Regions from separate parts of the Pseudomonas sp. KH_021 genome, predicted to be linked through region 4. Evidence: riboswitches for the same ligand, from Rfam matches in the RefSeq annotation. Region 4 holds a riboswitch; each other region holds the start of a gene.
What was found. A riboswitch is a leader RNA that binds a small molecule or an ion and turns the genes downstream of it on or off. The one in region 4 is predicted to bind cobalamin.

Region 1 (7,855 bases), 1.7 Mb from region 4:
GTGATCGTCGATCAGATGCGTGGTGGCATCGAAGGCGAACAGGTTATCGACGGTAGCGGCCAGTTCAAAGGCACCTTTGTAGCCGTGACGCTTGATGCCTTCGATCCATTTCGGGTTGACCGCCCGGGCGCGCACCACCCGATTGAGCTCTTCTTTCAGGGTGCGCACTCGCGGCACATCCGGCTGGCTGTGGTCACCGTGATAACTGGCCGCCACGCCGCCGCCCAAAGTTTCGGCGGCGGCCAACATGCCACCCTGGAACTGATAGTAGTCGTTGGAATCGAGCAGGTCGTGTTCACGGTTGTCCTGGTTCTGCACCACCGCCTGCACCTGGCTAAGGCGTCGCGCAAAGTGCTCGCGTGCCGGTGTGCCTTCATCAGTACCGCCATAGGCAAAGCCACCCCAGTTGAGGTAGACCTCGGCCAAGTCTTCACGACTGTGCCACAACCGGCCATCAATCGCGTTCTGCACGCCGGCGCCATAGGCCCCAGGCTTGGCGCCAAAGATACGCCAACCGGCCTGGCGTGCGGCCTGGTCGGCGCTCAAGCCCTCGGCCACTAACTGCTCGCGTTCTTGCCGGACCCTGGCGGCCAGCGGGTTCATGTCGTCCGGCTCATCCAGCGCAGCCACCGCCTGTACCGCCGCATCGAACAGCCGGATCAGGTTGGCGAATGCGTCGCGAAAGAACCCGGAGACCCTGAGCGTGACGTCCACGCGCGGGCGGTCGAGCAGGCTCAGGGGCAGGATTTCAAAGTCATCGACGCGCTGACTGCCAGTCGCCCATACCGGGCGTACACCCATCAGCGCCATGGCCTGGGCAATGTCATCGCCACCGGTACGCATGGTGGCGGTGCCCCAGACTGATAGCCCAAGCTGGCGCAGATAGTCGCCATGGTCTTGCAGATGGCGCTCAAGAATCAGGTTGGCGGAGGCAAAGCCAATCCGCCATGCCGTGGCGGTGGGCAGGTTGCGGACATCGACGGTGAAGAAATTGCGCCCGGTGGGCAGCACGTCCATTCGGCCGCGGCTGGGCGCGCCACTGGGCCCGGCCGGGACAAAGCGCCCTTCCAGGGCGGCCAGCAAGCCAGCGATCTCGGCCGGGCCACAGGCGTCCAAGCGCGGCGCGACGGTGTCTTTCAGGCCCTGAATGATGTCAGCCACTGGCAACCAGGCATCGCTTTGCGGCAACTGCTCGGTGCCGGCCATGGCCTGTTCGATCAGTAGCGCCGCGAAAGTTTCCAGGCGCTCGCGGGTATCGCCGGCGGTGCGCCAGAGCGCGCTGTCCAATGCCTGCAAAGCGTCTGGTCGCGGCCCGTTCCAGGGCTCGCCCAGATCACAGTCCAGCGGGTCGACAGCCAGTCCGAACGCCGTGGCCAATGCGCGCAACAGGCTGGCGTGAGGGCCTCGACCGTCTCCCCGGGGAATGCGCAGCAGCGCCAGCAAGGTGTCGATGCGCAGGCGCCCCACCGGTGACTCGCCAAACACATGCAGGCCATCACGAATCTGCGACTCCTTGAGGTCGCACAAATACGTGTCCAACCGTGGCAGCCAGACTGACGCATCGGCATCACCGTCCAGCTCACCTTCCAACGCCAGTTCGCGGTCGATATGGGTCTCGCGCACCAAGGCCAGAATGTCACGCTGCAGGGCCTGGGCGCGGCGCGGGTCAAGCAACTGCGCCTCGTAGTACTCATCGGCCAAGAGCTCAAGGTGGCGCAATGGCCCGTAGGTTTCAGCACGGGTCAGCGGCGGCATCAAGTGGTCGATAATGACCGCCTGAGTCCGCCGCTTGGCTTGGGCGCCCTCGCCTGGGTCGTTGACGATAAAGGGATAGATATTCGGCATCGGCCCCAGCAGCGCGTCGGGCCAGCACTGTTGCGACAGGCCCACGCCCTTGCCCGGCAGCCACTCCAGGTTGCCGTGCTTGCCCACATGAATCAGCGCGTCGGCACCGAAGCTGTATCGCAGCCAGAAATAGAACGCCAGATAGCCATGGGGCGGGACCAGCTCAGGGTCGTGGTACACCGCACTGGGATCAACCTGATAACCACGGGCGGGCTGGATGCCGACGAACGTCAGGCCAAAGCGCAGGCCTGCGACCATCAGTCGGCCGCTACGAAACATCGGGTCTTGCTGCGGCTCGCCCCAACGTTCACGCACCGCCTGTTGGTTAGCCTCGGGCAATCGGGCGAACGCTGCCAGGTAATCCTCCAGCGCCACGCTCTGGGCACAGGGGCGTTGGTCGAGGCTGTCCAGATCGTTGGTGACGCCGCCGAGCAACGCCTGGATCAGCGCGGTGCCGCTGTCGGGCAAACTGTGGAGCGGATAACCCTCGGCTTGCAGCGCACGCAGAATATTCAGCGCCGCGGCCGGCGTGTCCAGGCCGACGCCATTGCCAATGCGACCGTCCCGGGTCGGGTAGTTGGCCAGCACCAGCGCCACGCGCTTCTGTGGATTGGGTAAGCGCGCCAGCTCCGCCCAGCGCCGCGCCAGCTCAGCGACGAAGTCCATACGTTCGGGGTGGGCGCGGTAGCAGACCACATCCGACTGGCTGCGCTCACTGCGCCAGGCCAGGTCCTTGAAACTGATCGGCCGGCTAATGATGCGCCCGTCCAGCTCCGGCAAAGCAATATGCATGGCCAGGTCCCGCGGGCCCAGCCCCTGTTCGCTGGACTCCCAGCCGGGCTGGTTGTCTTGCGCGCAGATGGCCTGGATCACTGGAATGTCGCGGCGAAACGGCCGCAGGTGCGGGGCTTCAGGGCTCGACTGGGCAAACCCTGTGGTGTTGAGAATCACCGAGGCGTTAACCTCATCCAGCCAGTCCTCGACCTGAGCCAGGCAAGCAGGCTCCTTCAAGCTGGCGACGGCAATGGGCAGCGGGTTGAGCCCAGCCAACTGCATACGCTGGCAAAACACATCGACAAATGCGGTATTGGCGGCCTGCAGGTGCGAGCGATAGAACAACAGCGGCACCACCGGCTGATCGACGCGCCAGTCACGGCGCCAGTCATCCAGGTCCGCCCGGGCATGGGCCGGGTGATACAGCGCCGTGCGCGGCAGCACCTCGGGTTCGTCCCAGGCATAGTCGCGACCCAGCCATTGATTGGCCAGGCAACGATAAAGATTCAGCGCATTGGCCTTGCCGCCCTGGCGCAGGAAATGCCAGAGCCGCTCAGCCGCTGGGCCCGTGACGGTGCCCAGGTCTGTCAGCTCAGGGTCGGGCCGGTCGTCGCCCGGCACCATGATCAATTGCACACCGCGCTCGGCAAGCGCCACCAATTGCTCGACACCATAGCGCCAGTAACCGACGCCACCGTGCAGCGACACCAGGATGACCTTGGCGTGGCGCAATACCTGGTCGATATAAAGATCGACCGAGGCGTGATTCTGCACCTGCATGGGATTGGCCAGGCGCAGGCTGGGAAAATCTTGGGGCAACTGCTGGGCGGTTTCGGCCAGCAGTGCCAGGTGTGAATCGCCGCTGCAGAGAATCACCAGCTCAGCCGGTGTCTGGCCGAGATCGGCAATGCTGTCGTCCGGCACAAAGCCGCCGGGCTGGGTCCGCAGCAGGTGCACGGGTCAGACCAGCGCGGCGCGCAGTTGCTGCTCGATCAGCGCAGCATCGAGCTGCTGACCGATCAGCACCAAGCGGCTGCTGCGAGGTTCATCGGCGCGCCAGGCGCGGTCGAAATGCTTGTCAAAACGCGTGCCCACGCCCTGGATCAGGAGGCGCATTGGCTTGCCATTGATGGCAGCAAACCCTTTGACGCGCAGGATGCTGTGTTCAACCACCAGCGAGGTCAGGGCATCGAGCAATTGGCTTTCATCGGAAGCCGGCACTTCGATGGAGATCGAGTCGAAGGCATCGTGATCGTGGTCGTCTTCTTCATGATCATGATGATCGTGGTGAGTGCGCCGGCCATCGATGTGGGCTTCCGACTCCGCGCCCAGGCCCAGCAGCACGTCCAGTGGCAGGCGGCCGCTGCTGGCTTCGATCACCTTGACCGCGGGTGGCAATTCTTCGGCGACTTCGGCACGCACTGCGGCCAAGGCAGCGGGCTCGATCAGATCAGCCTTGTTGAGAATCACCAGATCGGCGCTGGCCAGCTGGTCGGCGAACAGTTCATGCAGAGGTGATTCGTGGTCCAGGTTCGGGTCCAGTTTACGCTGGGCGTCGACCTGGTCGGGGAAGGCAGCGAAGGTGCCCGCGGCCACGGCCGGGCTGTCGACCACGGTAATCACCGCATCCACCGTGCAGGCATTGCGGATTTCCGGCCATTGGAAGGCCTGCACCAGCGGTTTTGGCAGCGCCAGGCCCGAGGTTTCGATCAAGATATGGTCCAGGTCGCCGCGGCGTTCCACCAGTTCACGCATCACCGGGAAAAACTCTTCCTGAACGGTACAGCACAGGCAGCCGTTAGCCAGTTCATAGACGCGACCGCTGGCTTCCTCTTCGGTGCAGCCAATGTTGCACTGCTTAAGGATCTCGCCGTCGATGCCCAGCTCGCCAAATTCGTTGACGATCACGGCAATGCGCCGGCCCTGGGCGTTGTCGAGCATATGCCGCAGCAAGGTGGTCTTGCCCGAGCCGAGGAAGCCGGTAACGATGGTGACGGGGAGTTTAGCCAGTGTTTTCATGTCGATGCCCTTGGCAAAATGGCGGGCATGCAGGACGAGAACCGCGCGTGTTGGGCACGCGGGCGCGTTCGCCACCGGATCACCCCGCCCGGTTGAAAGTGAGAAGCTGTCCGAGGCAGGTCTCCTGGCTTGCGGCATGCCGTTGGTCGGCGGCCCGGGCACCTTCCCGCGCCGTGCGCAGTGGCTTTGCCCTGACTCTTGTCGCTTACAGTTGCGGGGGCAGCCGCGGCATTGACCGCGTTCCCGTCTTAGCTGCGACCTGGGCCGCAGAACCTCGAGGGTGCAAGGCTACGCAGTGCGTGGGGGGAGGTCAATGTTCGCGGGGGCTGTCTGCCCGCCGATTCGGTAAATCCTCAAAAGAGGCGGTTCGGTATTCCAAATCAACCACAGGTCACAGAAGCCTACGCCCAGTGACAAAGAAATCAACGACGGACAATACAAGCCCCGTCATCAAACCGATAAAAATAACAACCATTGCCAAGCGAGCACCGCCGACCACGAGCAATGACGTGGCAACTGGCAGGATACTTAATATCCCCACATTATTAAAAGTTTCCGCACACGCCAAGACCATCCCTTTGTCAGACGTGGACCGCGAGGCCAAGATGACCGTACTTAAAGGCGCGCCGACCCCCAATGCAGCTCCCCAAACAAACAAGCAACTCACTGCCGCCCACACACTGAGCTCGCACATCATAAAAACGGTAATACTTGCGAGTAGTAATACGACAGCCCATATAAGCACTGCCTCCTCATGCTTACACCATTGCCGTACCAGGCCAGCGGACAAATTCCCAAGACCCAACCCAGCCCCAAACGCAATCACCGTGAAGCCAACCTCCGAGGTTCCAAATTCGTAGCGCTCACGAAGTACTTCCCCTGAAAGAAGGAATGCTGAAACGCCTGTACCATTCCAAGCCCCCTTTGCAATCAGGGGTCTCAGCACCTCCCAATTTCGATACCAATGAGCAACCATTTTTCTAGAACTCAGAGGCTTGGGTTGTTCGGGAAGACAAAAGAACCCTGCAGTAAAAATAATCAAGCAACCTATTGAGCTAAACAAAAAAGGTGCCTGCCAGCCTAAGTAATCTGTAAGAACACCGGCCAGGACAGGTCCCAACGTAATGCCTGACGTCATCCCTAACATCACTACTCCCATCGCACCCGCCTGCCGAGAAGCAGGGATGACATCCGACAGCAGAGAAAAAACCATGGGTATCAAAACCGCAGAAGCGATGCCGCCAAAAACCCGAAGCGCAATCGCCATCTCCAGCGTCGAGGAATAAATAATTGCAATGCCATCCAGTACAGAAAAAAGCATTGCACCCAACAAAAGCTTTCGTTTATTCGCACGATCCGAAAAATAACCAAACAGTGGAGCCGCCAATGCGTAAGAAAAAGCGTAGCTCGAGACCAGCCATGACGCCCCCACTGGTGTAGTCCCAAACGCCTCCGCAAGAGGTGAAAGCATTGACGAGAGCATAAACTCAGTAAACCCAACAAAAAATACTGTTGCTGACAACACCAAAAGAAGCGCCGGAATTTTATCTCCGGCCGAAAAATCAACTTTAATCATCCATGCTCCATAACAACATCAGCGCCTCTTCTTCCTGGCTGACGACCACGGTAACAGCGGCCCATGCCGCGCTGTTTGCCTGCCAGCGGGCAGGCGGTGCATGCCAACTGTAGGGCTGACATCGTGTGTTTGGCGCCCCAGGTGTTGGTGCCCACGCGAATGGCTTCGCCAGCGATCAGTCGGCCGCCGGGCCAGGTGTGCAGCGGTGAGTTCAATGCAGCCCCGCCGCCTTGCAGGCGTCGACGAAGTTGGCGCCTTTTTTGTCCATGGCGGTCTTGACCAAGGCGTTGGCTTTTTGCAGGGCTGGGCTGGGCTGGGCCCATTGTTCGGGGGGTAGCGGTTGCGACCAGGCTTGCACGCTTTCTGGCAGGGTCGGGCGGCCCTTGCGGTGGGCCCACTCGGCGATCAGGTAGGGCATTTTCCAGAACACGACCACCCGTCTGACGTACCACCAGCGCAGAGGCCAAGGGGAACGCTTAGAGTATCCCCAACGCTTGCGCTCTTCGGCAGTCAGATGGCCTCCTCCGTCGTCCAGCCTACCCAATGCCCTGGCGTCGAGCCGTTCGATTTCAAAGGTGTGCAGCCCTTCATAAGGTTTGAGTTCATCCTCGGTCAGGGTGATGCCCAGCGCGGCCAGCATGGGGTTGGGCGTATCCACCTGCTCCCCTTCTTCCATGTAGTTGCGAATGGACGTCCACATGCCCAGCGCATGCGCATCGCTGGGTTGCGCCGACAATAGAAACTGCACGGTGTCGCGCTCTTCATCCTCCAGCCCCATGCCGAAGGTGTAATCGCGCATCGCGCCGTAGCTGGTCATCCCCTGGCTGCGGGCGACCCAGGCCACCACGCTCTCCCACGGCACGATCAGCACCCGATGGGTGGTGTCGTCGATGTAGCAGACTTCGCGGCGTTGGCGGTTGAAGCGGACTGGGTAGCTTTTGGCCAGGGTTCGGACGTTGGAGAGCATGCCGTAGACGTAGGCGCCAATGGGGATAATGGATAGCAGCGCATAACTGGAAAACACCCTGATAGCATCGATGAGATCCTTGAATGGGGTCGGAAAGTTTTCTGGATAGGAAAGCACCCCATAAAGGATTACAAAACTGGGAGCGATAAATGCTGTAAACAAAGCCATCCAGATTCCAGTTGCCAGGATCTTCCCCTGCTCGACCATCCCGTAGTTGCTCCCCCCCAACTCCAGATAGGTCTCGTTCATCGCCGAAAAGTTACGTCTCGACACCTGCATCTGCCCGGTGTACACCGGCAATGGCGCCAGGAACAGGGTTTCATTCAACTCCCTGACCCGCAGTTCACCGGCACGGGGCCGCTGGCTGCGAATGTCCGGTGTCGGCTCTGGGGTTTTCGGCGGCTTTCTGCGCTTGAACAGTGTGCTAATCATCGAGCGCCGCCATTTGTTCTCGCTTGAACCGCCAGAACGGAGCTTGGTCGATGCCGCTGGGCAAGGTTTCCACGGCGTCGAGGATAAACCGGCCCTGGGCCGGCAACTGTACGCCCCGCACCGTCGCGATGCGCAGGTCGCGCAGGACAAAACTGGTGCGGTGCAGCAAGTCGCGTTCGGCTTCCAGTTGGTAACCGATGGTGAAGGCCAGGGCGAAATCCGTCGTTTGCTGGGCTTCGCTG
Region 2 (7,855 bases), 1.3 Mb from region 4:
TGACCTCGCGCTCGCAACTGCGCAGGGTCAAGGGGTAGTCACCGGCATGTGCGCCCAAGGCACAGGCGCCTGCTAGCACGGCGACAGCCATTGCTGATTTCATGGTTCAGTGATCCAGGTAATACGCGGGTGGTTTGCCAGCGGATGGGTGTCGACCAGCGCCTGAACGCCAAACACATCGCGCAGGCATTCATGGGTCAGGACTTCGGCTGGCTTACCGCTGACGACGATTCGCCCACCGTCGATCACATACAGCCGGTCACAGAAAGCGGCCGCCAGGTTGAGATCGTGGAAGCTGGCCAGGGTGCTCAGGCGCAGGCGCCGCAGTTGCGTGAGAAGGTCCAGTTGGTAGCGCGGATCGAGGTGATTGGTCGGCTCGTCAAGAATCAGCAGGCCTGGCTGTTGCACCAGGGCACGGGCTAGCAAAACCCGCTGTTTTTCGCCGCCAGATAATTCGGCAAATGGACGCGCCTGAAACGCGGTCAGTCCAACTCGACCCAAGGCTTCTTCGACCAGCAAGCGATCTTCACGGGTGTCGCCATCGAACAGCCCTTTGTGCGGTGTTCTACCCATGGCCACCACATCAGTCACCGTCAGGCCGAACTCTTGTGGAAACTCCTGCAACATTACGGCTATACGACGGGCACTCCAGCGCGGCGACTGACGCCACAGGTCTGATCCGTCCAATTGGACGACACCGCCGGCCGGCTGATTGAAGCGATAGGCGCAGCGCAACAGGCTTGTCTTGCCGCTACCATTGGGCCCGATCAAGCCAACGAACTCGCCCTCGCCCACCTGCAGGTCGACGCCTTGAAGTTGCCAGCCCTGTTCGCCAGGTGCCTTATGCGGTGCCCAGCCCAGGCCGTTGATATTCAATGTGGACATGGTAATACCCTTGTAGGAGCCGACCTTGGTCGCGATGGCCTCACCGCGGTCTTCCTGAGAAACCGCAGCGATGCCATCGCGACCAAGGTCAGCTCCTACATCAGAAGCTGTAGTCAGCGGTGACGAAGAATGAACGAGGCTCACCCACCAACCACTGATCGCCGCTGTTCTGCTGCGCAAACACATAACGACGGTCGAGCAGGTTGTTCAGTTGCAGGCCCAGGCGAACATCAGGCAAAACGCTCCAGCCGATATTGGCGTCGAGCACCGTGTAGCCTGGTATCTGAGCGGTGTTGGCGGTGTTGGCATATCGCTTGTCGACGTAGCGCACACCCATGCCGGCGTCCAGGTCTTGGGTAATGGCCTTGTTCAGCCACAGGTTGGCCGTGCGCCGAGGTACATCGGCTGGTCGGTTGCCGGCCCTTGAAACCAGTTGGCCATTGGACGTTTCGTTGAAGTCGTCATATTGGGCGCGCACCACCGAAGCGTTGGCCGATAGGTGCCACTCATGGGCCAACGCCAGCTCCAGGCTGGCCTCCAGGCCGTCCGAGGTTTGCTGGCCAATCTGCTGCGCGAGGCGAGTCACAGGGTCCGTGGTCAACAGCTTTTTCTTGACGATGTGATAGGCCGCCAATGTCCACTCACCCCGGCCATCCCAGAACAATTGCTTGAGGCCGAACTCGGTCTGTTTGGCTTCAGTCAGGTCCATTTGCTGCTGGGTCGGGTTCAGGCTGATGAGGTTATTCACCCCGTCTTCACTGGTGGAGTACTGGCCATACAGCGACAGGTCGTTGGTGACCGCAAACACCAGCCCGGCGCGCCAGTTACCGCCGCTCAGGCTGCGGTTCGAGCGAGTGTCGGCCCGTTCATCGTCACGGTCGATATGGTTCTGGTCGCGACGAACACCGGTCACTAGAGACCAGCGCTCGGACAGCTGCGTGCGGTTCTCGGCAAACAGCGCGAAGGTATGGGTTTGGCTGAAAGCTTGCGGGCGCAGTGCCGATTGGCTCTGGAAGTAACCCGGCGCAGGTGCCCATGGATCGATGAAATCCCCGCCAACATCGATGTAGGGCGAATTATTGGTCACCCCGAAGCGGATCTTGTTGTACTCGGCGCCCACAACCGTGCGGCTGTCCAAACCAAACAACGAGTGATTGAAGGTGAAACTCTGGCGGTCGCCAATCTGTTCCTGATGGTGCTTGATCTCCAGGAAATCACTGCGCAGCAGTTGCCCCTGGGCACTGTCCCAACTGTAGCTTTCGGCGTTACGCCAGTGGCGGCGGCTCTTGATGTAGTAGAGCTGGTTACTGGCACTGATCTGATCGCTAATAGTCCAGGCGGTGTTCAACCGCATCCACTCATCGTGATAGCGCTGCACGTCATCGCGAACGTTGTAGTTCTTCTCCCGCAGGCTGTCGTGGTACTTGCTCTCGATCAGCGGCGTGCCGAAGTAGTTCATCGGCTCATTGTCCCCGCGCTCATGGGCCAGGGTAAAACTCAAGTCATCGGTAGCCTGCCAGCGCAGCGCGGCACTCAGGGCAAGGCTTTCAGAGTCGCCGCGGTCGATCCAGCCATGGCTTTGCTGGTGGTTGAGGGTCAAGCGGTAGCTCAAGGTCTCGCTGAGCGAGCCGCCGCTGTCCAGGCCCAGTTGCTGGCGACCATCACTGCCATAGCCCAGGCGCAGGCGGTTACGCCTCTCGCCTTCGAATGGTTTCTTGGGGATGACGTTGATCACAGCGCCTGTGGCACCTTCGCCATACAGCACCGAGGCCGGCCCACGAATGACATCGATCTGCTCGACCATCCAGGGGTCGACCGGAAAGGTCAGGGTACCTGCACCAGGGTACAGGCGCGCACCATCAAATAATGTCATCACCGATGAATGTCCGGTAAAGCCACGAGCAGAAAGGGCCGTATTGCCATTACCCGGCGCGGCGATGGTGGTGATACCCGGCGAACGGGTCACAGCATCCTGTACCGTGAGATTATTGCGATTGCTGACCTGCGCCGAGCCAAGGGTGCTGGTACTGGCTGGATTTTCCAGTGCGCTCAGGTGCAGGCGGGAGCCGGCCGTGGCTGGCATGGCGAGCGTGATCGCGGTGCTTCGAGCAGTATCGGTAATGGCCGTCGAAGGCAGCGCCAGCACGCCGGGCGAATCTTCGCCAGCAACGGTTTGCAAGGAAATCAGCACGCAAGACGCCAGGCCGGCCTGGGCCAGGGTCTGGGAGAAGGTATTTCGGGACATGTCTTTCCAACTTGAAACAGGAAGAATGAATCCCGGAGGGAACAACGCACGAGGAATCGCGGGCAGGACAGCCCACGGAACCGGCCTGCGCCCGCCCACCGCGGGTTTGCCAAACAAGGCTTCAGGCCGGTCTCCGGGCTTGCGAGGGTCATGAAGCATTCACCTTCCCATGCCGTTGGCACAGTGGTGTATCGAATGCTTCGCTCGCTTACCGTTGCGGGGGCAGCGCCGGACTAATCACATGAGGTGACGCACCGGCTTCCCGTTTCACTCCCTGCACGGCGGCAGGGAGCACCTGAAACTGGCGCGCATATGACCACTCATCCGTTTTTCAGTCAAGAATCAACCAGGATTGATTCAACGAACGCCTAAAGGGCTGGGACAGCCACCGGATCCAGCTGCACGACTGCAATCAAGCCGGGCGGCGGTAGCAGAGGCGGCAGCCCGTAGGCGGCGCGAGCAGTATCGCAGTGGCTATTGGGCTCGCCGTCATACCAGGAGGCATCGAACTCCCGGCAGGTGCTGGAGCGTTGTTCATACATGCCGCAACTCACGGCCTTGCCGACTTCACCCTCAAGGCCCACACAGCGGCAGGGTTTGCTTTGGGTGCCGAGCATGGCAACCCGATTGGGCGCGACCTGGACAACTAGCTCATCGGGCACCGGGCCGCTCGCAGAAGTACATTCACCCCAATAGAAAGACACACGGAAATGCGCGCAGCAGGCGCCGCAACTCAAGCAAGGGTTCGGTTTGGACATGATGGGGAGGCGTCGAAATGTTGTCGTTATGGAGCGCTGAACAGCGCCGCCATTCTATGCTTCGCCAAGCGCTTGAGAAGGGGGGTTTGAAAAAGAAATATTTGGCCAGTGCGCGGTCGATTTGACGCCATTTTTCAGGCACTTCGCTGCGAAGTCATTTCAATGACGAGAATCGCCAGGGAAACCCGGCAGCGCCTGAAACGGCACTGCCGGGGCTGGTTACGGACGAGCGCTGATCTGCTGTTGCAGGTTTTGGATCTGGCTCTGAAGTGTGTTGATGTTGCGCGTGGTCTGCCCACGGAAGGCGTCAAACTCGGCAACACTCGCCCCGCCGCCTTGACTGGCCGCTGGACGATGGTCCTGCTCGCTTTTGAGCACCAGCATGTCTTGCTCCAGGCGATCGATGGCGGCACTTTGATTGCCCTGTTTTTTCAGCGCGGCAATGTCTGCGGCAACGCTTTTAAACTGCGCATCGACCTTGCCCTGATCAACCTGAGCCGACTTGAGCGAAGCCAGGTCAGCGCCCAGGCTCTTGAGCTGCGCCTGCAATTGATCGTTCACAGCCTTTTGCTCGCTGGCGGCTGCCTGGATCTGCTCCAGGCGCTTGTCCAAGCCACTCTGCTGCCCCGCCACACCCTGTTGCTGCTTGCTTTGCTCAAGCAGCTTGGTTTGAAGTTGACGAATTTCCAGCTTCAGGGCTTCGCTACCACTGTTGGCCGTAGATTCGGTCGCCACCACCTTGCCGGAAATGGCCTGCAGACGCCCGGCCGCCTCTTCACTGATGCGCGCAAAGCTTTCTTGGGTCGCGACCAATTGTTGCTCCATCAGCGAAATCTGCTGGAAGCTCCACCACCCCAGGCCCACCACCGCAATCAGCAAAGCACCGATCATGGCCCATAGAGGCCCGGTGCTCGGCGCCTTGACCTTGACCACGGGTGTGGTGCGCGAGTAGACGGTGGTGCGTTCACGGGCAGAAGAGGTGCCGGTGAAATCATCGTCATCATCGCGGTGACCGGCGCTCAGGCTGGGCAAGTCAAACTCATCGTCTTTACGCATGGAAAACCTTCGTGAACTGCCGTAATGGCAAAATAATACCTAATCTAAAGCGCGAAAAACGCGCCAGAATCGACCACACCGTGTCAAGCCGGTTCCTTCAGTGCTTGATCGGCATCTGCGCCTGCCACCAGCCGCAGAATTCATCCAGCGCCGACCACAGGCTGACTCGGGGTTGGTAATCCAGTGCGTGGCGGGCGCGGCTGATATCCAGGGTGAAGTCCTTGTTCATGACCTGCATCCCCAGCCGCGACAAGGTTGGCTGGGGCCGACCCGGCCACAACAGGCAGCAGCCTTCGTTGAGCGCCGCAACACTGTAGGCCAGGCCAAAGGATCGGTAGCGAGTCACCTGAGGCAAATGCATCTGGCGCATCACGTAATTGACTACATCCCACAAGGGTACCGGGCTTCCATTACTGATGTTGTAGGCCCGCCCCAAAGCCGACTCACCGGCCAGCAAGGCGTTCATCAAGGCATCATTGAGGTTCTGCACACTGGTGAAGTCGACCTTGTTCAAGCCATTGCCAATGATCGCCAGACGGTTCTTTTCTTGCATCTTGAGCAAGCGCGGGAAAATGCTCACATCACCTGCGCCGGTCACGAAACGCGGCCGCAAGGCGATGGTCTCAAGCCCGAATTCCGCCGCCCCAAAGACCTTTTGCTCAGCCAGGTGCTTAGTGCTGCCATAGTGATCGTAGAAGCGCTTGGGCACTTGCTCTTCGCGAATATTGAGCCTTGCGCGGCCATCAAAATAGATTGAGGGCGACGACAGGTGTACCAACCGTCGCACACCAGTCTTAAGGCAAGCTTCGACCACATTCTCGGTCACTATGACGTTGCCCTGATAAAAATCCTGATAGCGCCCCCAATTGCCCACCGCCCCTGCGCAATGAACCACGGCGTCGACGTTCTGGCACAAGCGCCGGACCAGATCCGGTTCGTTCAAATCACCCTGGACAAACTGCGCCCCTCGCCGAACCAGGTGCTCGACACCTTCGGCGCGACGCCCATTGACCCGGACATCCAAGCCCTGCTCCAGGGCAAAACGCGCAAAGCGTCCGCCGATGAAGCCGCTTGCGCCGGTGACCAGAATCTTCATGAACCGCTCCACTCTACGTTGTTGATGCTACGCACTGCTTGACGCCAGCTAGCCCGCCAACGGCACCAGCCACTGGCCGGCCGTGCGGGTCAAATGCTCGGTAAACCGAGCGAGCAATTGTCCACCATTGCGCCAATGATGCCAGTACAAAGGCACATCAATGGGTTTATCGGCAATGACCTCCACCAGTGTTCCTGCGGCCAACTGCTCCCGAACCTGCAGTTCGGGTACCAACCCCCAGCCAAGCCCCGCCTCTGTCAAGCGAATGAATCCTTCAGACGAGGGGCACAAATGGTGAAGAAAACCACCTTCAATGCCCAATGACGCCAGGTAGCGATGCTGCAGGAAATCGTCCGGCCCGAACACCAAGGCCGGCACGCGAGGCAGTCGTGCCGCCTCGAAACCCGTTGGAAAGTGGCGGGCCATGAACTGCGGGCTGGCCAAGGCACGGTAGCGCATGGCCCCCAGCGCAACGCTACGTGCCCCCGATACGGGACGTTCGCTGGCGCACAGGCAGGCGGCCACTTCACCAGCCCGCATGCGCTTGAGTCCGACTTCCTGGTCTTCCACCACATGGTCGAGCAACAGATGCTGCTCGGCGCAAAAATCACTGACGGCCACCGCCCACCAGGTCGCTAGGCTGTCGGCATTCAGGGCCACCCGCAGGCGTTCAGGCAAACCCTCTTCATCTAGCGTCGGGACCTGGCCCTGCAGGTCACGTTCAAGCAAACGCACTTGCTGGACATGGTTGAGCAGGCGCCGGCCGATTTCCGTCGGACTGGGCGGCGTAGCCCGCACCAGCACCGGTTGCCCCACCCGCGCCTCCAACAATTTGATGCGCTGCGACACTGCCGACTGAGAGAGCCCCAACACCTGGGCCGCACGCTCGAAACCGGCTTGTTCGACCACAGCCGCCAAGGCAGAAAGCAATTTGTAATCGAACATGAATTTACCTAATGAGCGATCAGCAATATTGGTTTTTCTTATACAGGTAAACCTTGGAAAATGCCTTCCAATCCTTCACCTGACCGCCGCTGCTTTCGCCGCTTCGGTTCATTCAACCGGAGTCTTTTTATGTGGCAAAGCTACCTGAACGGTTTGCTGGTCGCTTTCGGCCTGATCATGGCCATCGGTACTCAAAATGCTTTTGTTCTGGCACAAAGCCTGCGCCGAGAACATCACCTGCCCGTGGCAGCGCTTTGTGTGTTCTGTGATGCCGTGCTGGTCGCACTGGGGGTATTTGGCCTGGCCACGGTGCTGGCGCAAAACCCTACCCTGCTGGCGGTCGCTCGTTGGGGGGGCGCGGTGTTCCTGATCTGGTACGGCAGCAAAGCACTGCGGCGCGCCTTTTCGGTTCAAAGCCTTGCACAAGGCGAGGGCCAGGGATTGCGCTCACGCAAGGCGGTGTTGCTCAGCGCCCTGGCAGTGACCCTCCTCAATCCACACGTTTACCTGGATACGGTGTTGCTGATCGGCTCGCTCGGTGCCCAGCAAACCGTGCCCGGCGCCTATGTTGCCGGCGCCGCCAGCGCGTCCCTGATGTGGTTCTTCACCCTGGCACTCGGCGCGGCCTGGCTGGCGCCCTGGCTGGCACGCCCGAGCACTTGGCGGCTGCTGGACCTGATGGTCGCGGTGATGATGTTCGCGGTGGCCGCGCAACTCATCTTTAGCTGACCTGCCACTTGTCCGTCGCAGGGGAAGGCTCTGGAACCTCTTTTCCACACAGTTGTTGCGTGGTTATGGCCCAGTCCCAGTGCTATGATCCGGACCCTGCGCCGAAAATTGGGTACAAACTCACCGGCGCATTGTACGGCC
Region 3 (7,855 bases), 1.0 Mb from region 4:
GGGACTTGATGATGGCCAAACTGCGCCGTCTGTTACCTCGCCAGCACGAAGAGCAGGTGATGGGTCTCGCCGGTGAGTGCCACGAAGTGCTGGGCGCCTTTATTCGGGGGCAGTTGCTGGTGATGCTCGCCTTGGGTGTCATTTATTCTGCAGGCTTGATGCTGGTGGGCCTGGAGCTGGGCCTGTTGATCGGCATGCTCGCGGGGCTGGCAGCCATTGTGCCGTACATGGGCTTTATCGTCGGCATTGGCGCCGCGATGATCGCCGGGCTCTTCCAGTTCGGTGGTGAATGGTATCCCTTGTTCGGTATCGCCGCGGTGTTCATGGTGGGTCAGGTGCTTGAGGGTATGGTGCTGACACCGTTGCTGGTGGGTGATCGTATCGGCTTGCACCCGGTGGCCGTGATTTTTGCGATTCTTGCAGGCGGTGAGCTGTTCGGGTTTACCGGTGTTTTGCTGGCGTTACCGGTGGCAGCGGTCATCATGGTGTTGTTACGCCATATGCACGACCTGTATAAAGAGTCGGACCTGTACGATGGTGAAATCGATCCACATTTATAACCGTGCCCGTCCCAATGCACTCCCTGTGGCAGCTCTTGAATGCAAACCTTTGATTTTGCTTAGGGTCTGCCACATTGTGCGTCTGCCTCGACGGGTATAGACTTTGCGCACTTCACTCTGAGGCCCCTCGCGGTTCGATTGAACTGTCAAGCCAGCATGAAACCGATTCAGCTGCCCCTGGGTGTTCGTCTGCGAGATGACGCCACCTTTATCAATTACTATCCAGGCGCCAATGCCGCTGCACTCGGCTATGTCGAGCGCCTTTGCGAAGCCGACGCCGGATGGACCGAAAGCCTGATCTATCTCTGGGGCAAGCAGGGCGTGGGGCGTACCCACCTGCTGCAAGCCGCGTGTTTGCGATTCGAGCAAATGGGCGAGCCCGCCGTGTATCTCCCCTTGGCACAGTTGCTCGACCGTGGTGTCGAGCTGCTTGATCACCTGGAGCAATACGAGCTGGTGTGCCTGGACGATCTGCATGTGATTGCCGGCAAGCCAGATTGGGAAGAGGCCATGTTCCACCTGTTCAACCGCCTGCGCGACAGTGGTCGTCGCTTGCTGTTGGCAGCCTCAAGCTCCCCGCGTGAATTGCCCATCAAGCTTGCGGACCTCAAGTCGCGGTTGACCATGGCGTTGATTTTCCAGATGCGCGCCCTGAGTGACGAAGACAAGTTGCGGGCCCTGCAACTGCGTGCTTCGCGCCGTGGCTTGCACATGACCGATGAGGTGGGGCACTTCATCCTTACCCGCGGCACGCGCAGCATGAGTGCGCTGTTCGATTTGCTCGAGCGCCTCGACCAGGCCTCTTTGCAGGCACAGCGCAAGCTGACCATCCCCTTCCTTAAAGAGACCCTCGGTTGGTAGACCCGCTGCGGATTTGCCAGGCCGCAGCCGCGCTGCGCCAGGCGCAACGCATTCTGGTCATCACCGGTGCCGGGTTATCGGCCGATTCGGGCTTGCCGACCTATCGTGGGCTGGGCGGCCTGTATAACGGTGTGACCGCCGAAGGTATACCGATCGAAGAGGCGCTGTCCGGGCCCATGTTGCAACAGGATCCGGCCTTGTGCTGGAAGTACCTGGCGCAGTTGGGTGCGGCCTGCCTCGGGGCCGAGCCCAACGCTGGGCACCTCGCCATTGCCGAGCTTCAGGCTGGAAAGCCCGACTGTTGGGTGCTGACGCAAAATATCGACGGTTATCATCGCAAGGCGGGCAGTGCACCAGAGCGGCTGATAGAGATTCACGGGCACTTGTCGCCGCTGTATTGCCAGAGCTGTGGGGCGATTGACGACAACCTGCAAGCGCATCTGCAGGCGCCATTGCCACCACGCTGCTCGCGTTGCACCGGCATTTTGCGCCCGCCGGTGGTGTTGTTCGAGGAGCGCTTGCCGCAAGCTGCGGTAGAGAGTCTGTACGAGCAGATGGCCCAGGGCTTTGATGCGGTACTGTGCATTGGCACGAGCGCCAGCTTCCCTTACATTCACGAGCCAGTACTGCGCACGCGAGCCATGGGTGGCGTGGCCATCGAAATCAACCCACAACCAACCGTGCTGACGCCCTACATGGACCTGTACATAGAGGGTCGCGCCTTGGATGTTTTGCCGAAATTGAAAAGTCACATTTTTTTCGATTGAATTTGCAAATGAGGATGAACGGAGGCATAGTCGCGGCTTCTTTTTATTCCTGACACGGTCGTGCCCATGCTAAAGCGCTTCGCACCCCTCGTGCCCCTCGCACTTGTTACCTTGCTGTTCGGCTGCGCAGCTCATTCGCCAGTCTCGCAACAGCAGCTGCAGCAATCCACCGCTGCAACCGCCCAAGCCTCCGTTAAAGCCAAGCCGTCCATGGTCAGCGAAGAAGAGCTGCTGTCGGAAAAGGAACTGGCCGAATTCTCCAGCAGCAAGCCTTATCAGTTGCCGGTCCTGGCAGACAGCATTCTTGAGCGCGGTATGTCCCTGATCGGTACCCGCTACCGTTTCGGCGGCACCTCGCAAACTTCTGGTTTCGACTGCAGCGGCTTTATCGGTTACCTGTTCCGTGAAGAAGCCGGCATGACCCTGCCGCGTTCGACCCGTGACATGATCAACCTGGATGCCCCGCTGGTGGCTCGCAACAAACTCAAGCCGGGTGATCTGTTGTTCTTCAGCACCAACAGCCGTCAGCGCGGGCGTGTTAGCCACGCTGGCATCTACCTGGGCGATGACCAGTTCATCCACTCCAGCAGCCGCCGCAGCGGCGGTGTTCGCATCGACAGCCTGGGCGACAGCTACTGGAGCAAGACCTTTATCGAAGCCAAGCGGGCCTTGGCCCTGGCGCCGAATGCGTCGGCAACGGTTATTTCGCGCAAGTAAGCCATCCTTCCTCAAAAACGCCTCCGACTGCAAAGCCGGGGGCGTTTTTGTTTGTGGCGGCTATTACATCCTAGCTCTAGCTCTAGCTCTAGCTTTTGATCTTTATACGCAAATAGTCCAGACACCGCGGATCGTCCCTTCAGGAGGCCGAGCGGAGCGCTTGCGTAGTGGGGCGAGGGCCATGGATGGCCCGAGAGCGCCGTAGGGCCAGGGACGGCCCGTCGGCGCGGTCCCCACGTAGCAAGTGCGGGAGCGAGGGAACCCGGAGCGTAGCGTAGGGCCGTATGCGGGGACGCGGCGTTTTGGTTACTTTTGCGCCAACAAAAGTGACCCGCCGTAAGGGCGGAACTGTGAGTCCGCGTCTATGAATTGTCTGGATATGCTCGCTATCAGTTGAACCAAAACCAAGGTTCTTGAATCGAGTGTTTATCCGTTTGAGAGGGTGACGCTTAGTCACCTTTCCGCCTTTACGGCGTCCTACTTTTGTTGGGGCAAAAGTAGGCAAAACCCCTGGTCCCCGCATACGGCCCTACGCTGCGCTTCGGGTTCCCTCCTTCCGCACCTGCTCCGTGGGGCCGCGCCGACGGGCCGTCCCTGGCCCATCGGCGCTTGCGGGCCATCCATGGCCCTTACCCCACTACGCAGGCGCTCCACTCGGCCTCCTGAAGGGACATCCGTGGTGTCTGTACTTTCTGTGTTCAAAGATCAAGATCAAGATCAAGATCAAGATCAAGATCAAGATCAAGATCAAAAGCCAAAGCCAGCGGCGTCAATGAAAGACACCTGATCGTCACATCGCGGACATGCTTCCATAGTGCTACCATTTATGGTTCGCACCCTCCTGGCCAGCACCTGATGCTCAGTCCAGGGCACCCGGCCTAGGGGCCGGCATCACACCTGGATTGTTCTGCCCATGACCACGACGGCACGCATCGCACTTCTTGCCCTCGCAGCACTGCTCGGTGCCTGCTCAAGTCAGCCACCTGCGCCACAGCCCAAAGTGGTCAGGCCGACAGTGATGGCCCCTCAACACTATTTCTCGCCCGTCGCTGAAGATGTGCTGTTTCGTGCCCTAGGCCTAGTGGGCACACCCTATCGCTGGGGCGGCAACACGCCGGATTCGGGCTTTGATTGCAGCGGTCTGATCGGCTTCGTCTACCGCGATGCGGCGGGCATCTCGCTGCCGCGTTCCACGCGGGAAATGATCACGATCTCGGCGCCGACCATCGACCGCAATGCCTTGCAGTCAGGCGACCTGGTGTTTTTTGCCACCAGCGGCGGCTCGCAGGTCAGTCATGCCGGCATCTATGTGGGCGAGGGCCGTTTTGTCCATGCGCCAGCCACCGGAGGCACGGTTCGCCTGGATTACCTGTCCAATGTCTATTGGCAAAAAGCCTACCTGAACGCCAAGCGAGTCTTGCAGCCAACCAACCTGGCCAGGAACCCCTGACGTCGGTGGCACACGCGAGGTATCGCCATGACCGCGCAAACGCTGTTTCTCAACGACAAACTCTACGATTACCTGCAACGCGTTTCCCTGCGTGAAACGCCCTTGCTGCGCCAGTTGCGCGAGCAGACCCAGGCCATGGCCCAGGCGCATTGGCAGGTCGCGCCCGAGCAAGGACAGTTTCTGGCATTACTGGTGAGTCTGATGGGGGCTCGGCGCCTGATTGAGGTGGGTACTTTCACCGGCTACAGCGCCTTGTGCATGGCCCAGGCCATGGGGGAGGGCGGCAAACTGATTTGCTGTGATCTGCCGGGTGACTACAACCAGATTGCACAGGATTATTGGCAGCAGGCCGCAGTGGCTGAACGCATCGATCTGCGCCTCAATCCCGCCCTTCAAACGCTGGCCCAGTTGGAGCGAGAAGGTGGGGCAGGGCAGTATGACCTGATCTTTATCGACGCCGACAAGGCCAACTACCCCCACTACCTTGAGCACGCCTTGGCATTACTGCGCACAGGCGGCCTGGCTGTGTTCGACAATACCCTGTGGAGTGGTCGGGTCCTGGAAACCCAGCCCGACAGCGCTGACACCCGAGCGATCAAGGCGCTCAACAGCGGCTTGAAGAATGACCCGCGCGTCGACCTGTCCATGCTGCCGCTGGGCGATGGCCTGACCCTGTGCCGCAAACGCTAACGGCACCACCCGTTGTAGGAGCAGACCTTGGTCGCGATGGCATCACCGCGGTCTCCCTATGAACCGCAGTGATGCCATCGCGACCAAGGTCTGCTCCTACATTGAGCACGCCTTGGCATTACTGCGCACAGGCGGCCTGGCTGTGTTCGACAATACCCTGTGGAGTGGTCGGGTCCTGGAACCCCAGCCCGACAGCGCTGACACCCGAGCGATCAAGGCGCTCAACAGCGGCTTGAAGAATGATCCGCGCGTCGACCTGTCCATGCTGCCGCTGGGCGATGGCCTGACCCTGTGCCGCAAACGCTAACGGCACCACCCGTTGTAGGAGCAGACCTTGGTCGCGATGGCATCACCGCGGTCTCCCTATGAACCGCAGCGATGCCATCGCGACCAAGGTCTGCTCCTACATTGAGCACGCCTTGGCATTACTGCGCACTGGCGGCCTGGCTGTGTTCGACAATACCCTGTGGAGTGGTCGGGTCCTGGAAACCCAGCCCGACAGCGATGACACTCGAGCGATCAAGGCGCTCAACAGCGGCTTGAAGAATGATCCGCGCGTCGACCTGTCCATGCTGCCGCTGGGCGATGGCCTGACCCTGTGCCGCAAACGCTAACGGCACCACCCGTTGTAGGAGCAGACCTTGGTCGCGATGGCATCACTGCGGTCCTCCTGAGAAACCGCAGCGATGCCATCGCGACCAAGGTCTGCTCCTACAAGTAGAGAGGCGCGCGATGTCCGAGGTTCAACCGGCTTCATTTGACGCTCCATCCCCAACCCTCTAACCTTCGCGACTTGTTTCAGGTGCTCGGCGGCCATGGCTTTGCCGAGTGAAACAGGGAAGCCGGTGAGCGTGCCAAGCGCGTGATCCCGGCGCTGCCCCCGCAACGGTAAATGAGTGATGAGCATGCTTTGTGCCACTGGGCCCCTTGGCCCGGGAAGGCGCGTGCTCCGGGCCTTGCCCCCTCATGAGCCCGGAGACCGGCCTGAAACGTGAACGGCATCACGGTGGGTGATGCGCGGTTGGCGGCCTGTCCCTTGGCCGTGCTCGCGCCTGCCGTCTGCCTAGACCTGACAGGAGAGCTGCGATGAGTGAATCCCCGGAACGTGACGAACGCCATGTGGCGCGCATGCTGCGCAAAAAGGCGGTGATCGACGAGCGTATCGCCAATTCGCCGAACGAATGTGGACTGCTGCTGGTATTGACCGGCAACGGCAAGGGCAAGAGCAGCTCAGCCTTCGGCATGCTGGCCCGGGCCATGGGCCATGGCATGCAGTGCGGTGTGGTGCAGTTCATCAAGGGCCGCAATGCCACTGGTGAAGAGCTGTTTTTCCGCCGATTCCCCGAACAGGTGCGTTACCACGTCATGGGCGAAGGCTTTACCTGGGAAACCCAGGACCGCCAGCGCGATATCGCCGCCGCCCAAGCGGCCTGGAAAGTCTCCTGCGAACTGCTGGCCAACCCGGATATCGGGCTGGTGGTACTCGATGAGCTGAATATCGCCCTCAAGCACGGCTACCTGGAGCTGGATCAGGTCTTGACTGACCTGCAGGCCCGTCCGCCCATGCAGCACGTCGTGGTGACGGGCCGGGGCGCACCGGCCGACCTGATTGAACTTGCCGATACTGTGACCGAAATGGGCGTGATCAAGCACGCTTTCCAGGCCGGGGTTCGTGCGCAAAAAGGCATCGAACTATGACCGATGCACGGCATTGCCCGGCAGTCTTGATCGCAGCACCCGCTTCTGGCCAGGGCAAGACCACCGTGACCGCCGCCCTTGCTCGCCTGCACCGCAATCAGGGGCGCAAGGTGCGGGTGTTCAAATGCGGGCCGGACTTTCTCGACCCGATGATTCTGGAGCGCGCCAGTGGCGCCCCTGTTTATCAACTCGATTTATGGATGGTCGGCGCCGATGAAAGCCGCCGTTTGCTGTGGGAGGCTGCAGGCGAGGCCGACCTGATCTTGATCGAGGGGGTCATGGGGCTGTTCGATGGCACGCCATCGAGCGCCGACCTGGCGCGCCACTTCGGCGTGCCCGTGCTGGCCGTGATTGATGGCACCGCCATGGCCCAGACCTTTGGTGCGCTGGCCCTGGGCCTGGCGCGCTACCAGCCAGACCTGCCGTTCGCTGGCGTGTTGGCCAACCGTGTCGGCACCTTGCGCCATGCCCAATTGCTTGAAGGCAGCCTGACCGAGGGCCTGCGCTGGTACGGCGGCCTGTCGCGGGAAACCGGTATCGAATTGCCGAGCCGCCATCTGGGCCTGGTACAAGCCAGCGAGCTCAATGACCTGGACGCCCGCCTTGACGCCGCCGCCCAGGCACTGGAGCAGAGCTGCGATGCCGCGCTGCCGCCGGCCGTGGAATTTGCAGCGCCTGTGCCGCGCGCCATCGAGCCGTTGCTTGAAGGTGTACGCATTGCCGTTGCCCGCGATGAAGCCTTTGCATTCACCTATGGTGCAAGCCTGGACTTATTGCGGGCCATGGGCGCGACGCTGAGCTTTTTCTCGCCGATCCATGACCGCGAACTGCCGCCTGCGGACAGCCTTTACCTGCCCGGTGGCTATCCCGAGCTGCATCACCGGGCCTTGGCCGAAAACAGCTCGATGTGTGAAGCCATCCGCGCCCATCACCAAGCCGGCAAGCCGCTGCTCGCAGAATGTGGCGGCATGCTGTACTTGCTCGATGCCTTGACCGATGTCCAAGGTGAGCGCGCCGAATTGCTGGGGCTGCTACCCGGTGAAGCGGTGATGCAAAAACGCCTGGCGGCCTTGGCCCTGCAAGCGGTGGACCTGCCGGAAGGCACCTTGCGC
Region 4 (7,855 bases):
CGTCACTCACATCAGGACACCGGCACATGCATCGTCTGCTTGCCAGTTTGGCCTTGCTGCTTGTGAGCAACCTGGCACTAGGGAGTGCTCCACTTTCCAGTCCCGAGATTTCCTACACGCGGGACATTCAGCCGATCTTCACCGAGAAATGCGTGGCGTGCCACGCCTGCAATGACGCGGCGTGCCAGCTTAATCTGGGCAGTGCCGACGGCGCGGCCCGAGGGGCGTCTAAAGTGCCGGTGTACAAGGGCGATCGCACCGTAGCCGAAGCACCAACACGCTTGTTTTATGACGCTGAAGGCCCTGACGCCTGGCGCCGCAAGGGCTTTTATTCGGTGCTCGACAACCCGTCCAGTCAAGCGTCGTTGATGGCGCGCATGCTCGAGCTTGGCCATCGCACGCCCTTGCAACCCAATGCCAAATTGCCTGGCGACATCGTGCTGGGCCTGAACCGTGAAAACATTTGCCCTTTGCCTCGCGAATTCGACGCCTATGCCGGTGCTCACCCCAAGGAGGGCATGCCGCTGGCGGTGACCGGCTTGACCGATGCCCAGTACCAGACCCTGCAGCGCTGGCTGGCAGCCGGTGCGCCGGTGGAGATAGATCCGATCCGGCCGAGCGCAACGGAAACTGCGCAGATTGCCCAATGGGAAGCGTTGCTCAATCGCCCTGGCTCCACCGAGGACCTGGTAGCACGCTGGCTCTATGAGCATCTGTTTCTGGCGCATATCTACTTCACCGACGGCCAGCCGGGCCACTTCTTCCAGTGGGTGCGATCGCGCACGCCCAGCGGCCAACCGGTGGACCTGATCGCCACGCGCCGGCCCAACGATGACCCCGGCAGCGAGTTCTACTATCGGCTGATCCCCGTGCGGGGCGTGATCGTGCATAAAACCCACATCACCTACCCGATGGGGCCCAACAAGCTTAAGCGCGTCAAGCAGCTGTTCTACAGCGGTGACTGGCATGCCACGGCGCTGCCGGGGTATGGCCCGCGCCGGCGGGCCAACCCGTTCGAGACCTTCGAAGCGATCCCGGCCGTGGCGCGCTACCAGTTCATGCTCGATAACGCTGAGTACTTTGTCCGTACCTTTATTCGAGGCCCGGTTTGTCGCGGGCAGATCGCCACCGATGTGATCCGCGACAACTTCTGGACGCTGTTCCAGCAGCCGGCTCATGATCTCTACATCACCGATGCCAACTATCGCGGTCAGGCCACGCCGTTGCTGGCCATGCCGGGGCAGATCGATGATGTCGGCAGCATTCTGTCGCTGTGGCATGCCTATCGGGACAAGCGCAACGACTATGAATTACTGCGCCGTGAAGCCTATGCCGACCTGCCACCGCCCAGTTGGTCGACGCTGTGGGCGGGTAACGACAACGCGCTGTTGACCATTTTTCGGCATTTCGACAGCGCCTCGGTCAGTAAAGGCCTGGTCGGCGACGTACCCCTGACGATGTGGCTGTTCGATTACCCTCTGTTCGAGCGCACTTATTATCAGTTAGCCGTCAATTTCGACGTGTTCGGCAATGTCTCGCACCAGGCGCAGACCCGACTGTACTTCGACCTGATCCGCAACGGCGCGGAGGTCAACTTCCTGCGGCTAATGCCGGCCGACAAGCGCGCCAAGATCCTCAGCGACTGGTACCAACACAGCGGCAAGATCAAGATGTGGCTCGATTACGAGAAGATCGACACCGACACGCCGACAGGCCTGGTGCTGGACGAGCACCACCCCAAACGCGATTTCGGTCTCAAATTGGTCGAGCGCACCGGTAGCCTGAATGCTCGGCCGGACCCGATCAATCGTTGCCAGGGCGCGTATTGCTCGAGACCAAACATCAGTGAAGAGTTCCGTAACGCCGAACAAGCGCTTAGTCGGCTGGTGTCGCGCCCGGCAGCGGGGCTCAAGGTCATTGGCCAATTGCCCGAGGCGACCCTGCTGCGAATCCAGGGCAGCGACGGCAAGCGTGAGGTCTACAGCCTGTTGCGCAACCGTGCCCACAGCAATGTGGCGTTCATACTGGGCGAGGCCTATCGCTATCAACCGGGTCTGGACACCCTGACGATGTACCCGGGCGTCATGAGCAGCTACCCCAACTTCATGTTCACTATCACCACCGAGGATGTACCCGAGTTCGTCGAGGACATGGAACTGGCCAAGTCGCCCGAGCAATTTGAGCGGATCGTCCAGCGCTGGGGGATCCGTCGCAGCCATCCGCAGTTCTGGCAGTATTTTCATGACCTCAATACGTATATCAAGGAAACCGAGCCGGTGGAGTCCGGGGTGCTGGACATGAATCGCTACGAGAACCTGTAAAGACCGCCCGGCAGCCCGACTGACCTTTTCCTGCCCATCACAGTCAGACCCCCTACGCGACCCGGCCAACCCGCCGGGTCAGGTCAAAATGAACAGGCAGTCAGGGGTTCAGGATGCTGTTTTCGCTTCAGGCTTTAAGGGCACTGGCTGCGTGGGTGGTCGTTTGTCATCACTTCATGCAGATTTTCTTCGATTTTCATGCATCGAGCCCGCTGGGGCAGTTTTTCGTCGATCGCGGAGCTGTTGGCGTTGATGTGTTCTTCGTCATCAGTGGCCTAGTGATTTATCTCTCGACCCAGGACAAAGACATTCCGGCGGGGCGCTTTCTGCTCAATCGGGCCATTCGCATTGTGCCTGCCTATTGGCTTTACACCCTGCTGATGGGGTTGCTGCTGGTCTTTGCCAGCCAGTGGATGCCGCACCAGGCCATCGACTTCCGGCATTTTGTGCTTTCTCTGCTGTTTATTCCGGCCGAGAACCCCGGTGGCTATGGCCTGTACCCGACACTCAATGTCGGCTGGACCCTCAACTACGAGATGTTCTTTTACCTGTTGTTCTCGCTGGTGTTCCTGGTGCCGCAGCGTCACCGGCCGCTGATCATTGCCGCCGCATTGTTCGCGGTGAGTGAAGTGCTGACGCGTTACGGCGTGATCAGCCATTTCTATCGCAACAACATCGTCTACGAGTTCCTGTTTGGCGTGGCGATCGGCGTGGTTTACCGTCGGGGTTGGATTCCCGAGGGGTTCTGGGTGCCACTGCTGGCGATTGCAGGTGCGGTGCTGGCGATCTATCACCTGGACGCTTCCGAGCGCATGCTGCACTGGGGCGTGCCCAGCGCGATCATCGTCATGGCCTGCGTTTCGCTGGAGCCTTACTTCAAGGGCAACCGGATGCTCAAGAGCCTGGGCGACTGCTCCTATTCGGTGTATCTGATTCATGTGCTGGTGCTGTACGGCGGTTGGTTCGCCAGCGAGCATTTCGACCTGAACCCATATGCTGTGTTCGCCGTCTGTGTGCCGTTGATTGCGCTGGCATCGAGGGGTAGCTACGTGCTGATCGAGAAGCGCCTATACCACAGCATCAAGGGGTGGCTGGACAGCCGCTGGGCAGTACCGGCCCCAGTACCGGCCTCAGCACCGGTATCCCGACAAAATTACTAGGACTTTTGCCTTTGACGGTGTTTCGCGTAAACTGCGAGCAAGTCTGTGAGGAACTTCCATGAGCGCCATTACGATAACCGACGCCGCGCACGATTACCTGGCCGATCTGCTGTCCAAGCAGAACACTCCAGGCATTGGCATACGCATTTTCATCACCCAGCCAGGCACCCAGTACGCAGAAACCTGCATTGCCTACTGCAAGCCAGGCGAAGAAAAGCCTGAAGATACCGCGCTGGGGCTGGCCAGCTTCACCGCTTATATCGATGCGGTGAGCGAACCCTTCCTGGACGATGCGCTGGTTGACTACGCGACCGACCGCATGGGTGGCCAACTGACCATCAAGGCGCCCAATGCCAAGGTGCCGACGGTCAATGCCGATAGCCCGATCAACGAGCGCATCAACTATTACCTGCAGACCGAGATCAACCCCGGCCTTGCCAGCCACGGCGGCCAGGTCAGCCTGATCGAAGTGGTCGAAGACGGCATCGCTGTCCTGCAGTTCGGCGGCGGTTGCCAGGGCTGCGGCCAGGCAGACGTAACCTTGAGAGAAGGTATTGAGCGGACCTTGCTCGAGCGCATTCCTGAGCTCAAGGGCGTTCGCGATGTGACCGACCACTCGCAGAAAGAAAACGCCTACTACTAAGGTGTTCGCTGCAGTTGGCGGCAAATGAAAAAACGGCGCCCCGTGAGCGCCGTTTTTTTATGCCTGGCAGCCCGGGTGTGGGCTGCTCAGTGTCTAATCAGGGGCGATACAAATGAGCATGGCCGGCCCGGTACAGGCTCGATTCGCAGAAGCTGTCTGCTGCCAAGACACGCCCGACCAGTATCAACGCCGTGCGCCGAAAACCCTTGGCTTGCACCTTGCCCAGAATGTCGTCCAGAGTGCCGCTCACCCAGTCCTGGTCCGGCCAGGTTGCGCGATGCACCACGGCGATGGGGCAGTCGCCGCCGTAGTGTGGGCGCAACTCGTCCAGGATTTTCTCCAGGTGCTGAACCCCTAGATGTATCGCCATGGTGGCCTTGTGCTGGGCCAGGCTGTGCAGCTCTTCGCCGAGTGGCATCGGTGATTTGTCGGCGTAGCGGGTCAGGATCACGCTTTGGGAAATGTCCGGCAGGGTCAGTTCGATGCCCAGCAGTGCAGCGCTGGCAGCGGTCGCAGTGACACCAGGGATGATCTCGTAGGGGATGTTCAACTGGCGCAGGCAGCGGATTTGCTCGCCGATGGCACCGTACAGGCTCGGGTCGCCGGAGTGGACGCGGGCCACATCCTGGCCCTTGGCGTGGGCTGCCTGGATCGCATCGATGATCTGCTGCAGGTGCAATTCGGCGCTGTTGATGACCTGCTCGGCTTGATGGCCTTCCAGCACGGCGGTCGGGACCAGGGAGCCTGCATAAATGATCACCGGGCAGCTGCGAATCAAGCGTTGACCCTTGACCGTGATCAGTTCCGCATCGCCGGGGCCTGCGCCAATGAAGTAGACGGTCATGCACGTGTCCTGAAAAAAGAAGGTGAATAGCGCGCTGCTTGAAAAAAATTCAAGTAGCGGGGAGGCGTACCGGGGATTATCGGCGGTTTTCGGTGTGGGTGGCCAATGCCACCGTCGCCTGGGGGCAAGCCCGGCGAGGGCCGATAAAGCTGCAAGGCCCACCCAGGTGCTGTTGGGCGAGGGCCAGGGCGGCACTTTCAGCGACGCCATGGCAGCCGGTATGGGCAAAGGCAATCGCTGATCTGTGCCGCAGCTGGGGCTCGAAGGCTTGCAGTTGCTCGGCGTCGAAAAAGGCCAGCGGCAATTGCAGTTGTTCTGCCAATGCAAGCAGGCCTGGCTCTTCGCGCTTATGGGCAATACTGGCCAACCCCGCAAGGTTCACCCAGGTCAGGCCCTCAGCGAGCAAGGCCTGTTCAAGCAGGCTGCCCAGCACCTCGGCGGAGCAGCCTCGTTGGCAGCCCAGACCGGCTACCACTTGCCTTGGCATCAAGCCTGGCCAGGACGACGATACAACCAGGCGCAGATCAGGCCTAGCCCAAGCCAGAACAGCGCGTTGGTGACCAGCGAGGCGACCTTGAATTGAGCCTCCAGTGCCTCGGGTGCCAGCATCTCATGCACTTCGGGCTGTGGCGCGCCCAGCACGTGCGGGGCAACCAGCAGCACTGCGCCGACGATCTTGAGCACCCAGTGCTTGTTGAACACGATCAGTGCCAGCCCCACGGCAGTCGCCCCTGCGGTGCCAATCCACCAGGCCTGGCGCAGGGCCAGGTCGGCAGCGGCGGTGCCGGGCAACTCGGGCGGCAGGCCCAGGGTCGGCGCCAGCACGAACACGGCAAAACCGGCCAGGCCCCAGAGCAGGCCTTCAGCGGTGCGACCAGGGGCGCGCAAGGTGAAGAGGGCGGCCAGCATCAGGGCAAAACCTACCGCTACGACCAGGTTGCCACCGGTGGTGGACAGCACGCGCTGCCAGCCGTCTTCCGGCGACCAGGCTTCGGCGTCATGGCTGTGGGCGGCGGCGCCTTCGGCGTGTGAGTGGGCGACTTCGGCAGCCGGCGCTGCGTTCTCATAGGTTTCGGCTTGAAGAATCAGCGGCGCGACCCAGAAGCTTTGCAGCAGGGTCAGGAACAGGGCGGAGAGCAAGCCGCCAAAACAGGCGGTGCGAGCGATACGCTTGATCATGTCGGTGGTTCTCAGTGGCACGGGAAGGCAGCGCTGTGACGGGTGTCATGCGCGGCGTTGTGAACGGCTTCGATGTGCGAGAACCCGGCGAAATAAACGAGGCAAGCGCCCAGGACGGCAGCGCCGATGGCGACGACAAGGCGTTGGGTCTGGGTAGATGTGACCGCGGCGGTATGGTTGGCGGTAGTAATCGGCATGGCGCTTCCCTCTGGGTGATTATCGAGGTGGCCAAGCGCAAGCGCCCCCCGCAAGGCATGCCTGCAGAGGTTGCAACAGCGCCCGCCCACCGCGGGTTGTGTCAAATCTGGATCGGGCCGGTCTCCGGGCTCGCGAGGGGCCAGTTACCGTGGCCTGCAAGAATCGCCTTCCCATGCCGGACTGCTGGCACAGTGGATCTGATTCTTCTCTCGCTTACCGTTGCGGGGGCAGCGCCGGAATTGTCCGAGCCCCTGTTGAAAGAGGCCTGACGCACCGGTTTCCCGTTTCACCCTGTAAAGGGCACCCGAACGAATGCGCTAGGAGAGCATGCGCAGGTCGGGTGCGTCAAGTTGTAGGAGCCCAGCTTGCTGGCGATGGGCGCACCGTGGTTTGCCTGATGGACCGCGGCGATCCCATCGCGATGGTCCGGCATTCCGGCAAGGTCAGCTCAGAAATCTGAGCACCGCGGTATTGAGGTGGAACCGCGAAGGCCAGCAGGTGAAAACGCCAGGTGGCCTTGGCGATCACTTGGCGTGGTTCGCCGATGACGATGGTCGGCGAGCCGAGGCAGCTGTATGGAAACGTCGTAGGTCTCAGGGAAAGATAACATGCCTCCTAATTTCAATTGGTTACAAATAATGCCGAGACAATCAAACGAATCCAACTTGTAGGGTTGAAGGGGTCATAGTGCATGTACTAACCTTGATCGCTCTATAGAAAAGGTAACTTGCATGAATTTTGAGAATTTGCGTTATTATTTTTCTGTCACCATTCTGGTTTGCTCCTGCGCCATATTTTATACGGGTGTTTTTGTGTGGTTGATGAGGAAGCTAATAGATTTTGAAGGATTGTATTTAGAGATGGCTTACATAGTTGTGTATGTGGTGATTGTGTTTGCAGGTTTGCGATTTTACATACCGAGGCTGAGAGGTAGTGCATAAATTTCGGGAGGGAGGTCTATTGTTTTTCCTGTGCTTCTGAATGTATTGAATTCAAGGTGAGTGTGTCGACCAATCCCTCAAAAAAAGAGCTAGTTTGCTCGACTGTTTGTAAACCCGTTCGTGGTTGATCGGATCATGCCGGAATAGCTGAAAAGTTTCTGGTTTACGTGTCATCCTGGTAAGTCCGAAAACCGATAGACCCAAGTCGGCGGAGTAGTACGCTATGTTGCCTTTTGACTCATCACTGAAAATTCCCTGATAGATGCGCCTGACGGGACCAACAGTATCAGGTGCGTCCGGGCCATTGTAAATATTGCCGAAACCTTCATAGATGTTGTTAGCACCGTGCGCAATCAGTAACGCGCCCAGAGGTGTTCCGATGCCTGCGGTACTGGCGATGGATCTTACGCCCGCTTCAACCTGTACCGTGCCAGCGACTATGCCTATCGCATTTTTTGCATAGAAGCTAACCTTCGACGATAACCCCTCATACTCTGCCTTTATCTGATGCACACCCTCCCAAGCGCTGATAAGTCCCTCATCAACCGCCCTGATGATCTGGTTGACGG

Region 1: it holds a riboswitch for cobalamin, as region 4 does, so the genes downstream of both, cobW (cobalamin biosynthesis protein CobW) here and AC3IX4_RS11235 (CbtB domain-containing protein) in region 4, are expected to answer to the same signal.
Region 2: it holds a riboswitch for cobalamin, as region 4 does, so the genes downstream of both, AC3IX4_RS05220 (TonB-dependent receptor) here and AC3IX4_RS11235 (CbtB domain-containing protein) in region 4, are expected to answer to the same signal.
Region 3: it holds a riboswitch for cobalamin, as region 4 does, so the genes downstream of both, cobO (cob(I)yrinic acid a,c-diamide adenosyltransferase) here and AC3IX4_RS11235 (CbtB domain-containing protein) in region 4, are expected to answer to the same signal.

The regions. Positions count from the first base shown of each region.
Region 1 is NZ_CM174477.1:4,128,612-4,136,466, forward strand. Features, by position in the region: gene cobN (cobaltochelatase subunit CobN) at 1-3,576, opposite strand, end outside; gene cobW (cobalamin biosynthesis protein CobW) at 3,580-4,638, opposite strand; cobalamin riboswitch at 4,736-4,930, opposite strand; gene AC3IX4_RS19020 (MFS transporter) at 5,030-6,214, opposite strand; gene AC3IX4_RS19025 (hypothetical protein) at 6,426-7,613, opposite strand; gene AC3IX4_RS19030 (hypothetical protein) at 7,606-7,855, opposite strand, start outside.
Region 2 is NZ_CM174477.1:1,103,666-1,111,520, reverse strand. Features, by position in the region: gene AC3IX4_RS05230 (ABC transporter substrate-binding protein) at 1-103, opposite strand, end outside; gene AC3IX4_RS05225 (ABC transporter ATP-binding protein) at 100-885, opposite strand; gene AC3IX4_RS05220 (TonB-dependent receptor) at 986-3,130, opposite strand; cobalamin riboswitch at 3,238-3,443, opposite strand; gene AC3IX4_RS05215 (YkgJ family cysteine cluster protein) at 3,499-3,888, opposite strand; gene AC3IX4_RS05210 (ATPase) at 4,108-4,944, opposite strand; gene AC3IX4_RS05205 (NAD-dependent epimerase/dehydratase family protein) at 5,042-6,040, opposite strand; gene AC3IX4_RS05200 (LysR family transcriptional regulator ArgP) at 6,089-6,985, opposite strand; gene AC3IX4_RS05195 (LysE/ArgO family amino acid transporter) at 7,115-7,714, shown strand.
Region 3 is NZ_CM174477.1:1,389,577-1,397,431, forward strand. Features, by position in the region: gene AC3IX4_RS06550 (AI-2E family transporter) at 1-560, shown strand, start outside; gene hda (DnaA regulatory inactivator Hda) at 717-1,421, shown strand; gene AC3IX4_RS06560 (NAD-dependent protein deacylase) at 1,415-2,188, shown strand; gene AC3IX4_RS06565 (C40 family peptidase) at 2,255-2,905, shown strand; gene AC3IX4_RS06570 (C40 family peptidase) at 3,819-4,355, shown strand; gene AC3IX4_RS06575 (class I SAM-dependent methyltransferase) at 4,383-5,045, shown strand; gene AC3IX4_RS06580 (O-methyltransferase) at 5,104-5,352, shown strand; gene AC3IX4_RS06585 (O-methyltransferase) at 5,411-5,659, shown strand; cobalamin riboswitch at 5,829-6,047, shown strand; gene cobO (cob(I)yrinic acid a,c-diamide adenosyltransferase) at 6,132-6,743, shown strand; gene AC3IX4_RS06595 (cobyrinic acid a,c-diamide synthase CobB) at 6,740-7,855, shown strand, end outside.
Region 4 is NZ_CM174477.1:2,386,817-2,394,671, forward strand. Features, by position in the region: gene AC3IX4_RS11205 (fatty acid cis/trans isomerase) at 27-2,321, shown strand; gene AC3IX4_RS11210 (acyltransferase family protein) at 2,435-3,481, shown strand; gene nfuA (Fe-S biogenesis protein NfuA) at 3,540-4,124, shown strand; gene cobM (precorrin-4 C(11)-methyltransferase) at 4,222-4,968, opposite strand; gene AC3IX4_RS11225 (cobalamin biosynthesis protein) at 5,045-5,455, opposite strand; gene AC3IX4_RS11230 (CbtA family protein) at 5,455-6,147, opposite strand; gene AC3IX4_RS11235 (CbtB domain-containing protein) at 6,159-6,344, opposite strand; cobalamin riboswitch at 6,443-6,668, opposite strand; gene AC3IX4_RS11240 (DUF4225 domain-containing protein) at 7,338-7,855, opposite strand, start outside.